4 regions of the Enterobacter vonholyi genome follow, and region 1 is predicted to be linked to each of the others. Evidence: predicted binding sites of a transcription regulator. Region 1 holds the regulator's gene; each other region holds the start of a gene.
The links. The regulator CRP, encoded in region 1, controls carbon source genes, mostly activating them, when cyclic AMP is high. The targets are predictions, from matches to a motif close to ATGTGANNNNNNTCACAT.
Positions count from the first base shown of each region.

Region 2: a site for CRP is predicted at 2,144-2,161, ahead of ldtB (L,D-transpeptidase). Genes of this name have one in related genera too.
Region 3: a site for CRP is predicted at 2,499-2,516, ahead of hpt (hypoxanthine phosphoribosyltransferase). Genes of this name have one in related genera too.
Region 4: a site for CRP is predicted at 1,118-1,135, ahead of cdd (cytidine deaminase). Genes of this name have one in related genera too.

Region 1 is NZ_CP162152.1:4,065,788-4,069,562, reverse strand. It holds gene AB3N39_RS19185 (YccS/YhfK family putative transporter) at 1-1,568, opposite strand, end outside; gene crp (cAMP-activated global transcriptional regulator CRP) at 1,626-2,258, opposite strand; gene AB3N39_RS19175 (OsmC family protein) at 2,570-2,974, shown strand; gene AB3N39_RS19170 (phosphoribulokinase) at 3,041-3,775, opposite strand, start outside.
Region 2 is NZ_CP162152.1:1,395,738-1,399,512, reverse strand. It holds gene AB3N39_RS06595 (TIM-barrel domain-containing protein) at 1-359, shown strand, start outside; gene AB3N39_RS06590 (ABC-F family ATPase) at 443-2,038, opposite strand; gene ldtB (L,D-transpeptidase) at 2,261-3,181, shown strand; gene AB3N39_RS06580 (GntR family transcriptional regulator) at 3,224-3,775, opposite strand, start outside.
Region 3 is NZ_CP162152.1:795,456-799,230, forward strand. It holds gene AB3N39_RS03720 (glucose/quinate/shikimate family membrane-bound PQQ-dependent dehydrogenase) at 46-2,436, opposite strand; gene hpt (hypoxanthine phosphoribosyltransferase) at 2,645-3,181, shown strand; gene can (carbonate dehydratase) at 3,243-3,775, opposite strand, start outside.
Region 4 is NZ_CP162152.1:2,963,804-2,967,578, forward strand. It holds gene AB3N39_RS13945 (CidA/LrgA family protein) at 1-372, shown strand, start outside; gene AB3N39_RS13950 (CidB/LrgB family autolysis modulator) at 369-1,064, shown strand; gene cdd (cytidine deaminase) at 1,194-2,078, shown strand; gene sanA (outer membrane permeability protein SanA) at 2,205-2,921, shown strand; gene AB3N39_RS13965 (glutamine synthetase family protein) at 3,046-3,775, shown strand, end outside.

The sequences.
Region 1 (3,775 bases):
GCCTCCAGCGCGTCGTGGGCGTTCTGTCTCAGCAGCCCGCTCTGCCACTGCGGCCAGAGCCAGACCATGCCGCCAAAGGCAATCAGGCAGCCGATCAGAGTATCAATCAGCCTGGCGACAATAAACTGTTCGCCATTGAGCGTAAGCAGCTGCAGGGTATATACCGCCGTCACCGTAAAGCCCACCATCGCCCAGCCATAGTTTTTGCGGATAATTAGATAGCTCACCAGCGTGATCGCCAGCATCCCTGCCAGGGTATAGCCTTCCGGCACGTGGAAGTGCAGCGTTACTCCCGCAATGATCAGCCCGGCCATCGTTCCGCCCGCCCGGTGCAGAATACGCACCCGCGTGGCACCGTAGCCGTTCTGGGTGACAAACAGCACGGTCATTAAGATCCAGTAGGGCTTCGGCAGATGCAGCGCCATGCCCATCAGGCTGGCGGTACTGAGCATCACGCTAATCCTTGCGGCGTTGCGCAGGGCGGACGATTTAAAAGAAAGATAGCTTTTGAGCGCGGGCAATAACGGCAGCCGTTTTTGCTTATCCGCCATCAGGTCGCGGGGATAAAGCGGACGCTGGGTGCGCAATACCCGGGCGATGCGGCTGAAGTGCCAGGCGGCAAACTGTCCGACCGGGTTATCCGGATGCTGGCGGGCGATTTTCTCCAGCGCGCCGAGCTGTTTATCCATGTTAAAGCGCGTGGGGTAGCGGTGATAGAGAATATCATCGGCCAGCACCCGCAGGCGTGCGGAGACGGTCTGCGCGTTCCAGCGGATCACCGCTTCGGCATGGCTGCGCTCGACCAGCTTTTGTACCTCCTGCGGGTGGTGCAGGCTCACGGAGATATGTTCCTGTAGATCCAGCCCGACCTGGAAGGTGCGCAGCAGGCGTTTATACTCGTGGTTCTTGTTGGCGGCGAGCATGTGTAGCTGCTGATAGCACTGGCTTATGAGATCCACCACCTTCTGCTGGCGCGTCAGCAGCGGCGGTAAGGATTTTTCCGGATCGGTATGCTGGGTGAGCAGGGTGTATTTGGCCTCGCAGTAATCCGCCAACTGCACATAGAGCAGGCTCAGGGATTCGCGCAGCGGCTGTTCGCGCCACAGCCAGAACCAGAACCAGTTAAACAGCCCGTACCACAGCGTCCCCAGAGCGTAGATCAGCAGCGGCTCCCACACAGGCATATTCCCGGCGAGGCTCAGCGTGAAGATGGCCGCAATCAGCGAGGCGGGAAGCAGGCGGGCGTGCAGCGAGCTGATTTCGGCGGTGACGCCGAGCGTCATCGCCAGCACGGTCAGGATCAGCGGCAGCGGGATATCACGAGCCAGTAACAGCTGTACGGCGAGGCTACAGCCCGCAAACAGGCAGCCGCCAACGATCAGGCGTTTGAAAAAGCGCTTATGCGGCGTGTCCAGACCGGCGATGTTGCAGCAGGCGGGTACGAGAGAAAACAGCAGGCCCTGCTGAAGATGTCCGAGGATCAGGCCTATGGCCACGGGTAGACACAACACCAGCGTTTGTCGCAGTGCGTAGTTAACTTCCGGGTGATAGATCAGCCTGCGCCACATGGGGAGTAGAGACAAAAACGGCGTGACACCTTGCGATGGCACGCCGTTTAAGCGGAATTAACGCGTTCCGTAGACCACGATGGTTTTACCGTGGGCGGAGATCAGGTTTTGATCTTCCAGCATTTTCAGGATACGGCCTACTGTTTCACGGGAGCAACCGACGATCTGACCAATTTCCTGACGGGTAATTTTAATTTGCATGCCGTCCGGGTGGGTCATGGCGTCTGGCTGTTTCGCCAGGTTCAGCAGGGTCTGCGCGATACGGCCGGTAACGTCCAGGAAGGCGAGGTTACCCACTTTCTCTGACGTGACCTGCAGACGGCGCGCCATCTGGGAAGAAAGACGCATCAGAATGTCAGGGTTAACCTGAATCAGCTGACGGAACTTCTTGTAAGAAATTTCAGCCACTTCACATGCTGTCTTTGCACGAACCCAGGCGCTACGTTCCTGGCCCTCTTCAAACAGGCCCAGTTCACCGATGAAATCGCCCTGGTTCAGATAAGAAAGGATCATCTCTTTCCCTTCTTCATCTTTGATCAGCACTGCCACCGAGCCTTTAACGATGTAATACAACGTTTCCGCTTTTTCACCCTGGTGAATCAGCGTGCTCTTTGATGGGTACTTATGAATGTGGCAATGAGACAAGAACCATTCGAGAGTCGGGTCTGTTTGCGGTTTGCCAAGCACCATGCGCTGTTATCCTCTGTTATAAGCTGTCACCAGAGTCATCAAATGCATCCGGACTCTGGGGTTGCAATCGAATTCTTACCCATACCCTGGGAAGTCGGCTACCGTAACGTTTCGCAGCCAGTAAAGTTTGATGTCCTCTGCATACATGTGTAACGTCAATGTATTACTGTAGCATCCAGAGTGTTTTAGCATAGCTTTCGCCGCGTGTCTCCTGGTGTCTCGCTTCAGCATGATGCAGGTCGCCTTCCATTGCGAGAAATGTAACGCACGCGTAATCTGTCACCAAAAATGCAACGTTGGAGTTTAAGAATATGCAAGCGCGCGTGAAATGGGTTGAAGGTTTAACGTTCCTGGGCGAATCCGCGTCAGGGCACCAGATTTTAATGGACGGTAACTCCGGCGATAAAGCGCCAAGCCCAATGGAAATGGTGCTGATGGCGGCAGGCGGATGCAGCGCCATTGACGTGGTGTCGATTCTGCAAAAAGGTCGTCATGACGTGACGGATTGTGAGGTTAAACTCACCTCAGAACGGCGTGAAGAGGCGCCACGTCTGTTCACCCATATTAACCTGCACTTTGTGGTCACAGGTAAAGAACTAAAAGACGCGGCGGTCTCGCGTGCGGTGGATCTGTCTGCGGAGAAGTACTGCTCTGTGGCATTAATGCTGGAGAAAGCGGTAAAAATCACGCATTCGTATGAAGTGATCGAGGCGTGATTGATGGGGCATCGTGCGTGTTGATGCCCTCACCCTAACCCTCTCCCACAGGGAGAGGGAACATGCTCACGCAATCTGCTTCCCTTCCATCAGTCGCTCCACCAGCGGCGTCATGATGAGCTCCATCGCCAGCCCCATTTTTCCGCCCGGCACGACCAATGTATTCATGTGCGAAATAAACGAGCCCTGCAGCATGGCCAGTAGCCAGGGGTAATCAATGCCTTCGAGATTGCGGAAATGGATCACCACAAAGCTCTCATCCAGGGATGGGATACTTTTGGCGGCAAACGGGTTGGAGGTATCCACCGTCGGCACGCGCTGGAAGTTGATATGGGTGCGGGAGAACTGCGGCGTCAGGAAGTTGATGTAATCTTCCATGGAGCGTACCACCGAGTCCATTACCGCCTCTCGCGAATGGCCACGTTCGCTCATGTCGCGCGTCAGCTTCTGGATCCACTCCAGGTTCACGATAGGGACCACACCGACCAGCAGGTCCACGTGGCGCGCCACGTCGTGTTGCGGGGTGACCACGCCGCCGTGTAATCCTTCGTAAAACAGGACGTCAGTGGGTTCCGGCAGCGGTTGCCATGGGGTAAAGGTTCCCGGCACCTGATTCCAGGGAACGGCTTCATCATAGGTATGCAGATACTTGCGGGACTGCCCTTTACCGCTCTGGCCGTACTCAATAAAGGTTTGTTCCAGCAGGCCGAAGTCATTGGCTTCCGGACCGAAGTAGCTGATGTGTTTACCCAGATCGCGCGCCTTACGGATGGCCATGTCCATTTCCGGACGCGTGTAGCG
Region 2 (3,775 bases), 1.8 Mb from region 1:
CGCTGGAAAAACTGCCGCTGCTGGTGCGCGCCGGGGCCGGTTTGCCGCTGAGCGAGCGCATCACGCATGTGAGTGCCGAAAAAGATACGACCCGCGAGCTTAAGCTGTTCCCGATTAAAGGCGTCGGCACAAGCTCGGGGCTGCTGTTTGAAGACGACGGTGAAAGCTGGGGCTACCAGAACGGCAATGCGCTGTGGGTGGATTGGGAGATGGTGTGCGACGGCGCAACCATCAACCTGAAGGTGAACGCGCGCGGGGATTATCGTCCAGCGTGGAAAGCGCTGAAAGTGTCGTTACCGGCGGGGGAGAAACGTACGCTGCGGGTGAACGGGGTTGAAAGGAGTGAGTGGGTGCTCTGAAGATTGCCGGGTGGCGGCTTCGCCTTACCCGGCCTACAAAGTCACCCGTCGGCCCGGTAAGCGAAGCGCCACCGGGCTTTTTTTTAGCCGTCGATACCTTTGCTGCGCAGGTAATCTTCGTAGTTACCGGTGAAGTCCACCACGCGCTCTGGCGTAATTTCGATCACGCGGGTCGCCAGGGAGCTGACGAACTCACGGTCGTGAGAGACGAAGATCAGGGTGCCCTGATACATCTCCAGCGCCATGTTCAGGGATTCGATCGATTCCATATCCAGGTGGTTAGTCGGTTCGTCCATCACCAGGATGTTTGGTTTTTCCATCATCAGCTTGCCGAACAGCATGCGTCCCTTCTCGCCACCGGAAAGCACTTTAGCCGGCTTCTTGATGTCGTCCTGGCTGAACAGCAGACGACCCAGAATGCTGCGCACCGCCTGCTCGTCGTCGCCTTCCTGCTTCCACTGGCTCATCCAGTCGAAGACGGTCAGGTCATTCTCGAACTCATATTCATGGTCCTGCGCGTAGTAACCAATCTGCGCGTTTTCGGACCATTTCACGGTGCCGTTGTCCGGCTGCAGTTCGCCGACCAGGGTTTTCAGCATGGTGGATTTACCCACGCCGTTGGCGCCCAGAATGGCAATCTTCTCGCCCACTTCCAGCAGCAGGTTGAAGTTTTTAAACAGCGGGCCTTCATCGAAGCCTTTGGTAAGAGCTTCCACTTCCAGCGCGTTACGGAACAGCTTCTTGTCCTGCTCGAAGCGGATGAACGGGTTCTGACGGCTGGAGGCTTTAACCTCTTCCAGCTTGATTTTATCAATCTGACGCGCACGCGAGGTTGCCTGACGCGATTTAGAGGCGTTAGCGCTGAAGCGGCTGACGAAGGACTGCAGGTCGGCAATCTGCGCTTTCTTCTTGGCGTTGTCCGCCAGCAGACGTTCACGCGCCTGGGTGGCCGCCGTCATGTACTCGTCGTAGTTGCCCGGATACACGCGCAGCTCGCCGTAGTCCAGATCCGCCATGTGCGTACAGACCATATTCAGGAAGTGACGGTCGTGCGAGATGATGATCATGGTGCTGTCGCGATCGTTCAGCGTCTGCTCCAGCCAGCGGATGGTGTCGATGTCCAGGTTGTTCGTCGGTTCGTCGAGCAGCAGGATGTCCGGGTTAGAGAACAGCGCCTGTGCCAGCAGCACACGCAGCTTCCAGCCTGGCGCGACTTCGCTCATCGGGCCGTAATGTTGTTCAACAGGGATCCCCACGCCCAGCAGCAGCTCGCCCGCGCGCGCTTCCGCAGAGTAACCGTCCATCTCGCCGTACTGCGTTTCCAGATCGGCCACCTTATAGCCATCTTCTTCGCTCATTTCGGCCAGCGCGTAAATGCGATCGCGCTCCTGCTTCACTTCCCACAGCTCCGCGTGCCCCATGATCACGGTGTCGAGCACGGTGAACTCTTCGAAGGCGAACTGATCCTGACGCAGCTTACCGATACGCTCGTTAGGGTCGAGCGAGACGTTGCCGAGGGTCGGCTCCAGATCGCCGCCGAGGATCTTCATAAAGGTGGATTTTCCGCTACCGTTGGCACCAATCAGGCCGTAACGGTTGCCGCCGCCAAATTTGACGGAAATGTTTTCGAACAGCGGCTTACTGCCAAACTGCATAGTGACGTTGCTGGTAACTAACACGGGGAGATTCCTGCGAAAAGTGTGATAAACACGGCATTATGCCACAATTCCGAATTGAGATCCCGTGTTGCGGCAATCCACTAAACTTTAACAAAATCGAAAAAAATGTGATTTCGTACACATCTGAATTCCCTGTTAGCGGGAATGCACATATAATGCGCTCCCATCACAGATTCAGACTTATCAACTCATCGCCAGAATGGCTTAGATACCTCGCACAACATGAACATGAAATTAACAACGCTTTTTGCGGCGGCGTTAGCCGTAGTAGGTTTTTGTAAGACCGCGTCTGCGGTGACGTATCCCCTGCCAACAGACGGTAGCCGTCTGGTAGGCCAGAACCAGGTTGTGACGGTACCAGAAGGTAACTCTCAGCCGCTGGAGTATTTCGCGGCGCAGTACCAGCTGGGCCTGTCTAACATGCTGGAAGCAAACCCGGGCGTTGACCCGTATCTGCCAAAAGCGGGTACCGTGTTGAATATTCCTCAGCAGCTGATCCTGCCGGATACCGTTCATGAAGGTATCGTGATTAACAGTGCCGAAATGCGTCTGTATTACTACCCGAAAGGCACCAACACCGTTATCGTGCTGCCAATCGGTATCGGCCAGCTGGGTAAAGACACCCCGATGAACTGGACCACGAAAGTCGAGCGTAAGAAAGCGGGCCCAACCTGGACGCCGACTGCCAAAATGCACGCGGAATACATCGCTGCGGGCGAACCGCTGCCAGCCGTAGTACCGGCAGGCCCGGATAACCCGATGGGTCTGTATGCCCTGTACATTGGTCGCCTGTACGCTATCCACGGTACTAACGCCAACTTCGGTATCGGCCTGCGCGTGAGCCACGGCTGCGTGCGCCTGCGTAACGATGACATTAAATTCCTGTTCGAAAACGTGCCGGTCGGTACGCGCGTGCAGTTCATCAACGAACCGGTGAAAGCGACCTCTGAGCCAGACGGCAGCCGCTACATCGAAGTGCACAACCCGCTGTCCACCAGCGAAGACCAGATCAACAACAACGAAGTCGTCCCTGTTACGCTGAACAGCGCGGTACAGGCGGTGACTTCTCAGCCTGACGTAGAAACGGCGATTGTTGACCAGGCCGTGCAGAACCGCTCCGGTATGCCGGTGCGTTTGAACTGATAGAGAAGCATTAAAAAAGCGGGCCTCGTTGCCCGCTTTTTTTTACCCGTTATTCACGATCACAATCCCGCCGTGGTCGTACCGATAGTGACAGTGGGCATACTCCAGCGCTGTGCCATCTTCCAGATAAATGACCTGCTCCACCTCCAGAACCGGATCGGTTTCCTCGCAGACCAGATGCTCCCTGTCCAGCGCGCTGGGCTTAAGCGCCCGCACCACCCGATACGACCCCATAATTTTCAGCCCCAGCGTCTCCTGCACGTACTGGAACACTGAACCTTCAAGATGGTTTTTCGTCAGGCCCGGCACCAGATTCATCGGCATCACCGTGGAATCCAGCGACATAGGTTCACCGTTCAGCAAACGCAGGCGAATGAAGTCATAGATCGGCGCATCGGCATTGATCATCAGCGACGCCTGCTCTTTCTCGTTCGGGAAGCGCAGCTCAAAATGCACCACCTGGCTGGTTACCTTGCCCAGGTGTTCCCAGGTTTTAGTCGCGCCGAAGTAGTCGCTGCCGGAGAGATCCCACTGCGAGAGCTGGAGGAAGTTTTTGCGAATAAACGTGCCCTGGCCCTGACGGGTATAGACCAG
Region 3 (3,775 bases), 1.2 Mb from region 1:
TATCCATAGGCCCGGTAAGCGCGTAAGCGCCACCGGGCTTTTCAGTTACTTGTTTTCGTCAGGCAGCGCATACGCGACAATATAGTCGCCCATCTTCGTGCCAAACGAACCGTGACCGCCCGCAGAGATGACAACGTATTGCTTGCCATTCACTTCATAGGTCATCGGCGTGGCTTGTCCACCCGCTGGCAGACGGCCTTGCCACAGTTTCTCACCGTTGGTCATGTTGTACGCGCGCAGGTAGTTATCTGCGGTTGCCGCGATGAACAGCACGTTACCGGCGGTGGAAATTGGGCCACCCAGCATTGGCATACCCATATTGAACGGCACCGGAACCGGCATCGGGAACGGCATGCTGTCCTGTGGCGTACCAATACGTTTTTTCCACACGATCTGGTTGGTTTTCAGATCCAGACCGGAGATGTAACCCCAGGCAGGCTGTTTACACGGCAGACCAAACGGAGACAGGAACGGGTTCAGCGTTACGCCGAACGGTACGCCGTACTGCGGCTGAATGCCGGCTTCGGTACCGCTGCCTTTCGCGTCTTTCGGCTGTTCCATTGGGTTGCCCGGACCGCGTGGGATCAGACGGGAAACGAACGGCAGCGCCATCGGGTTAGCAATCGCTACCTGACGGTTAGGGTCAACGGAGATCCCGCCCCACTCGAACATCCCCAGGTTACCCGGGAAGACCAGCGTGCCCTGCTCAGAAGGCGGCGTGAAGATGCCTTCATAGCGCAGCTGATGGAACATCACGCGGCACACCAGCTGGTCAAACATCGTGGCGCCCCACATGTCTGCCCCGCTGAGGTCTTTCTTCGGACGGAAGCTCAGGTCGGAGAACGGCTGGGTTTTGCTGACGTAGTCGCCTTTCGCCGCACCCTGCGGTACCGGTTTTTCCGGGGCAGGCACAACCAGCTTGCCGTTGCTGCGATCCAGCACGAAGATGTTGCCGGTTTTGGCCGGGGCGTAAATCACCGGAACGGTTTTGCCGTTAACGGTAATGTCCGCCAGCGTCGGCTGGGACGGCATATCCATATCCCACAGATCGTGGTGTACGGTCTGATAGCTCCAGGCCAGCTTACCGGTGGTTGCGTTCAACGCCACGATAGCGCTGGCATAACGTTCCTGTTCCGGCGTGCGGTTACCGCCCCAGATATCTGGCGTAGTAACGCCCATCGGCAGGTAGACCAGGTCCAGCTTCGCGTCATACGCCGCTGGTGCCCAGGAGTTTGGCGAGTTAAAGGTAAAGGTGTGCTCGTCAGACGGGATCGCGTTTGGATCTTTCGCGCCCGGGTCGAAGGCCCACAGCAGTTTACCGGTATTCACGTCGAAACCACGGATAACGCCGGAGGTTTCACGCGTGGAGAAGTTATCCGTTACCGAACCGGCAATCACGATGGTTTTATCGGTGATGATTGGCGGTGAGGTTGGCTCATACAGACCCGGCGTGGTGTCAGGCATGTTGGTCTGCAGATTCAGGATACCTTTGTTGGCAAAGGTTTCGCACAGCTTGCCCGTTTCGGCATTGATGGCGAACAGGCGACCATCGTTGACCGGCAACATGATGCGGCGAGGACAGTCGGCAATGACTTCCGGGCTCGCATTTTCCGGGCGCGCTTCGTGGTAAGAGACGCCACGGCAGGTCACGTGCTGGAAGGACGGGTTGGAATTCAGCTGTGGGTCGAAGTGCCATTTCTCTTTACCGGTGGCCGCGTCGAGCGCGAACAGACGCTGGTGCGCCGTACACAGATAAAGCATATCGCCGACTTTAATTGGCGTCACTTCGTTGGTCAGTTCACCCGGATCGTTCGGCATCTTCAGGTCGCCGGTACGGAATACCCAGGCTTCTTTCAGGTTTTTAACGTTGTCCGCGTTGATCTGCTTCAGCGGGGAGTAACGCTGGCCTTCCTGGTTACGACCATAGGCAGGCCAGTCGCCGTCAGCGACCTGAGAGATCGCCGCCGCAGGCGTCGATTCTGCGTTCAGCGTACCGTTGATCTCCTGCGGGTCGTTAAAGCCGGCCCAGGTCAGGATACCGCCGCTGATTAGCAGGGCTACTACCAGCGCCGCAACGGCACCGCTGGACGGCACGATCAGGCGACGCCAGACAAACGGCAGGATCAGCCATATACCGAAGAAGACCAGAATATCGCTGCGCGGCGTCAGCGCCCAGAAGTCAAAGCCGACTTCCCAGACGCCCCAGATCATGGTGGCAAGAAGGAATGCGGCATACAGCCACAGTGCGGATTGTTTTCTACGCAACAGCAGGACGGTTACGGCAACCATCACCAGGCCCGCAATCGGGTAGTACCAGGAGCCGCCTAAAGCGACCAGCCAGACGCCACCGATTAACAGATACAGCGCGCAGAAGGCTGCGAACGCTGCTGTTAATGTCACCAGTAGACGCGGCTGTTTAGAGTTTGTTTCAGCCATAGAAAGTGTACTCGTCAGTTTTTGTTAATAATTTGCTAGCAACTAATTATAGGTATTAACAAGTGTGATCGGAATCACAATATTTGCTTTTTATAACTCATACGCCAGGCTTATCCATTTGCTGATATAATGAGGGGCTTGCGTATCAGTGCTGGATATTAACTCATCCGTATTGAGAGATTTTCATTAAAATCATTTGGTTAGTAATATGAAACATACTGTTGAAGTGATGATCCCGGAAGCCGAGATCAAAGCGCGTATCGCCGAACTGGGTCGTCAAATCACCGAACATTACAAGGACAGCGGCAGCGAAATGGTGCTGGTCGGTCTGTTGCGTGGCTCTTTCATGTTCATGGCAGACCTGTGCCGTGAAGTGCATGTGCCCCACGAAGTCGATTTTATGACCGCCTCCAGCTACGGCAGCGGCATGTCCACCACCCGTGATGTGAAAATCCTGAAAGACCTGGATGAAGATATTCGTGGCAAAGATGTGCTGATCGTTGAGGATATCATCGACTCCGGCAACACGCTGTCAAAAGTGCGCGAGATCCTGAGCCTGCGTGAGCCAAAATCGCTGGCGATTTGCACCCTGCTGGATAAGCCTGACCGCCGTGAAGTGCAGGTGCCGGTAGAGTTCGTGGGTTTCTCAATTCCTGACGAATTCGTCGTCGGTTACGGCATTGACTACGCGCAGCGTTATCGCCATCTGCCGTATGTTGGGAAAGTGGTATTGCTGGACGAGTAATTGCGGGCTGATGCCCTCACCCCGGCCCTCTCCCGCAGGGAGAGGGAGAACATCCCCGGCTTTATTTATGATTCACATGCTTAAGCTGAAGGTTGGCAATCCCCGAACGGTAACGCTGCTCCAGCGTTTCGCGGTTGGTGGCGGTCACTTCCAGATTGCGCAGCAGACCGTCGTGAATTCCGTACGCCCAGCCGTGTATAGAGACCTTCTGCCCGCGTTTCCAGGCTGATTGCATGATCGTTGAGTGGCCCAGGTTATACACCTGCTCCATCACGTTGAGTTCGCAAAGGGTATCCATGCGACGCTCCTGCGGCATTTCACCCAGCAGTGAGCTATGTTTGAACCAGATATCGCGGATGTGCAGTAGCCAGTTATCAATGAGCCCCAGCTCCGTGTTTTCAACCGCCGCCTGCACGCCGCCGCAGCCGTAATGGCCGCAAATGATGATGTGCTCGACTTGCAGAACGTCAACGGCATACTGAACAACAGAAAGACAGTTGAGATCGGTGTGAATCACCAGATTGGCAACGTTGCGGTGAACGAACAGTTCGCCGGGCTCAAGGCCGGTCAGGCGCTCCGCCGGTACGCGGCTGT
Region 4 (3,775 bases), 1.1 Mb from region 1:
TGGCAATATCTGCGCGCATTCGTCCTGATTTACGCCTGCCTGTATGCCGGGATTTTCATCGCGTCACTGCTGCCCATCACCATTCCCGGCAGCATTATCGGCATGCTGATCCTCTTCGTGTTGCTGGCGCTGCAAATCCTGCCTGCAAAGTGGGTCAATCCCGGCTGCTTCGTCCTCATTCGCTATATGGCGCTGCTTTTCGTGCCTATCGGCGTCGGGGTCATGCAGTATTTTGATTTGCTCAAGGCCCAGTTCGGCCCGATTGTTGTCTCCTGCGCGGTGAGTACGCTGGTGGTTTTCCTGGTCGTGAGCTGGAGTTCGCATCTGGTGCATGGCGAACGTAACGTGATTGGGGAGAAAACAAAAAAATGATGGCCAATATCTGGTGGTCGCTGCCGCTCACCCTCGCAGTATTCTTCGCCGCACGTAAGCTTGCCGCGCGTTTCAAAATGCCGTTGCTGAACCCGCTGCTGGTGGCAATGGTGGTGATTATTCCGTTCCTGCTGCTCACCGGCATCCCTTACGAACGCTACTTTGCCGGCAGCAAAATTTTAAACGACCTGCTGCAGCCCGCCGTTGTGGCGCTGGCCTTTCCTTTATACGAGCAGCTGCACCAGATCCGCGCCCGCTGGAAATCCATCATTACCATCTGCTTTGTCGGCAGCCTGGTGGCGATGATCACCGGTACGTCGGTGGCGCTGTTGATGGGGGCCTCCCCGCAGATTGCCGCCTCTATTCTGCCTAAATCTGTGACCACGCCTATCGCGATGGCGGTTGGCGGTAGCCTCGGCGGTATTCCGGCAATTAGCGCAATGTGCGTTATTTTCGTCGGTATTCTCGGCGCGGTGTTTGGCCACAGCCTGCTGAACGGTATGCGCATTCATACTAAAGCGGCACGAGGTCTGTCGATGGGGACAGCTTCCCACGCCCTGGGCACTGCCCGCTGCGCGGAGCTGGATTATCAGGAAGGGGCGTTTAGCTCGCTGGCGCTGGTGATCTGCGGAATTATCACCTCCCTGCTGGCCCCGTTCATTTTCCCGCTGATTCTGGCGGTGATGGGCTAAAATTTGCGATGCGTCGCGCAAATTTCATTTTGCTTTCATAAGTTGCATACATAATGAGAAGTGGATCACATATAAAGCCCTGGCGGCTCCGTAAACTACCGATCCATTAACCTTTATGAGGCAAACGCCATGCACCCACGTTTTCAAGCTGCTTTCGCCCAGCTTGCAGAGAATTTGCAGTCAGCCCTGGCTCCCGTTCTGGCAGATGCACACTTCCCCGCCCTGCTGACCGCGGAGCAGGTCACGATGCTGAAACAGGCAACGGGACTGGACGAAGACGCGCTGGCTTTCGCACTGCTACCCCTGGCTGCCGCCTGCGCGCGGGCCGATCTCTCCCACTTCAACGTCGGGGCCATTGCGCGCGGCGTCAGCGGTACCTGGTACTTCGGCGGCAACATGGAGTTCCTGGGCGCGACCATGCAGCAAACGGTTCACGCCGAGCAGAGCGCCATCAGCCACGCCTGGCTGCGCGGTGAAAAAGCGCTGAGCGCCATTACCGTTAACTACACTCCGTGCGGCCACTGCCGTCAGTTTATGAACGAGCTGAACAGCGGGCTGCAGCTGCGCATCAATCTGCCGGGCCGCGCGCCGCACACGCTGGGCGATTATCTGCCTGACGCATTTGGTCCGAAAGATCTGGAGATCAAAACGCTGCTGATGGACGATCAGGACCACGGTTACGCCCTGTCCGGCGATGACCTGAGTCAGGCAGCGATTCGCGCGGCGAATAAAAGTCACACGCCATACAGCAAGTCCCCGAGCGGCGTAGCGTTGCAGTGCCGTGATGGCCGAATCTTCACCGGCAGCTATGCGGAAAACGCCGCGTTTAACCCAACGCTGCCGCCGCTTCAGGGCGCGCTTAACCTGCTGAGCCTGAACGGCTATGATTATCCTGACATTCAGCGCGCCATTCTGGCTGAAATTGCCGATGCACCGCTGATCCAGTGGGATGCCACCGCCGCAACGCTAAAAGCGCTGGGCTGTACGACGATTGACCGCGTACTGCTGGCGTAATCCTTCCGGCGGGCAAAAATGCCCGCCCGTTTGCTGAAAAACCCCTCAGTTGAGTCGCTGTTTCTTGCGCTAACCAGGCGGGTAAAGTAGCCTGAGTTAAATTTCTTCCACGAACGAGCCATCTGCATGTTAAAGCGCGTTTTTTACAGCCTGTCTGTCCTGGTCGGCATACTGCTGTTGATCGTGCTGGGTCTTGACCGCTGGATGAGCTGGAAAACCGCCCCTTACATCTTTGATGACCTGCAGGACCTGCCGTATCGTCAGGTTGGCGTGGTGCTTGGCACCGCCAAGTATTACCGCACCGGCGTAATCAATCAGTATTACCGTTACCGCATTCAGGGCGCGCTGAACGCCTACAACAGCGGCAAGGTGAACTACCTGCTGCTGAGCGGCGATAACGCCCTGCAAAGCTACAATGAACCGGTGACGATGCGTAAGGACCTGATTGCGGCGGGCGTGGACCCTGCCGATATCGTGCTCGACTACGCCGGGTTCCGCACCCTGGACTCCATCGTGCGCACGCGCAAAGTCTTCGACACCAACGACTTCATCATCATCACCCAGCGCTTCCACTGCGAGCGCGCGCTGTTTATCGCCCTGCATATGGGCATTCAGGCGCAGTGCTACGCGGTGCCTTCGCCAAAAGATATGCTGAGCGTGCGCGTGCGCGAGTTCGGCGCCCGCTTTGGTGCCCTGGCCGATCTGTATATCTTCAAACGCGAACCGCGCTTTTTAGGCCCTCTGGTGCCGATTCCGGCGATGCACGAAGTGCCGGAAGACGCGCAGGGTTACCCGGCCGTCACGCCTGAGCAGCTGCTGGATATGCAGAAAAAAGAGAAATAGCAGGGCCGCCTTTATACTTTCTTTACGGCCGGCCTGACGCTTTTTATCTCCCCTTTACGTCTGCTCTTTTAAGCTGAGTTCATTGCCGCTACGGCTTCATTGAAGAATGACTATGAACTCGATAATGAATGCGTTTTTCCTCAAAAGTCTCCGCCCCTACTTTAACTTTCCCGGTTTATCACTCCCTGGCGCACTTACTTCTGGTCTCTGGCTGGATGAAAAAATAGACGCCCTGCAGCACAACGTTGCCGTGGAAGTGGCCGATTATCTGGAACGTTACCCGCAAACGAAACATGTTGACGTTTATCTGAACGATATCAACGGCACGATGCGCGGCAAGCGCCTCTCGGTAGAGAGCATGCTGAATCTGGAAAAAGGCTGTTATTTTCCCCTTTCCGTTTACTCGATGGATCAGAAAGGAAAAATTGCCGCGCCGCTTCATGATGAACCCGACCGGCTGTGCGTCCCGGTCGCCGGCTCCCTGCGCCCCTGTCCGCAGGATCCGGAGCACACCGCGCAGATCATGCTGACGATGAAGGACAGCGACGATAACCCCTGCCCGCTTGAGCCGCGCGCGATACTGCAGAACGTCGTGGCCCGCTTCCACCAGCACGGCCTTTTCCCGGTCATTGCCCCGGAAATCGAGTTCTATCTGACGGGACAGAGCGAACGCGATCCGCAAAATCAGGGCTGTTTTCACATGGATACCTCGTCGGCGCATGCGGCGCTGTTTGACGAGCTGGAACAGCTGGCCCACCTGCAGCGCATCCCGCTGTCAGGGGTCGTGGCGGAAGCCGAGTCCGGACAGTACGAATTAAACCTGAAGCACAGCCATCGCGTCGTTGAGGTCTGCG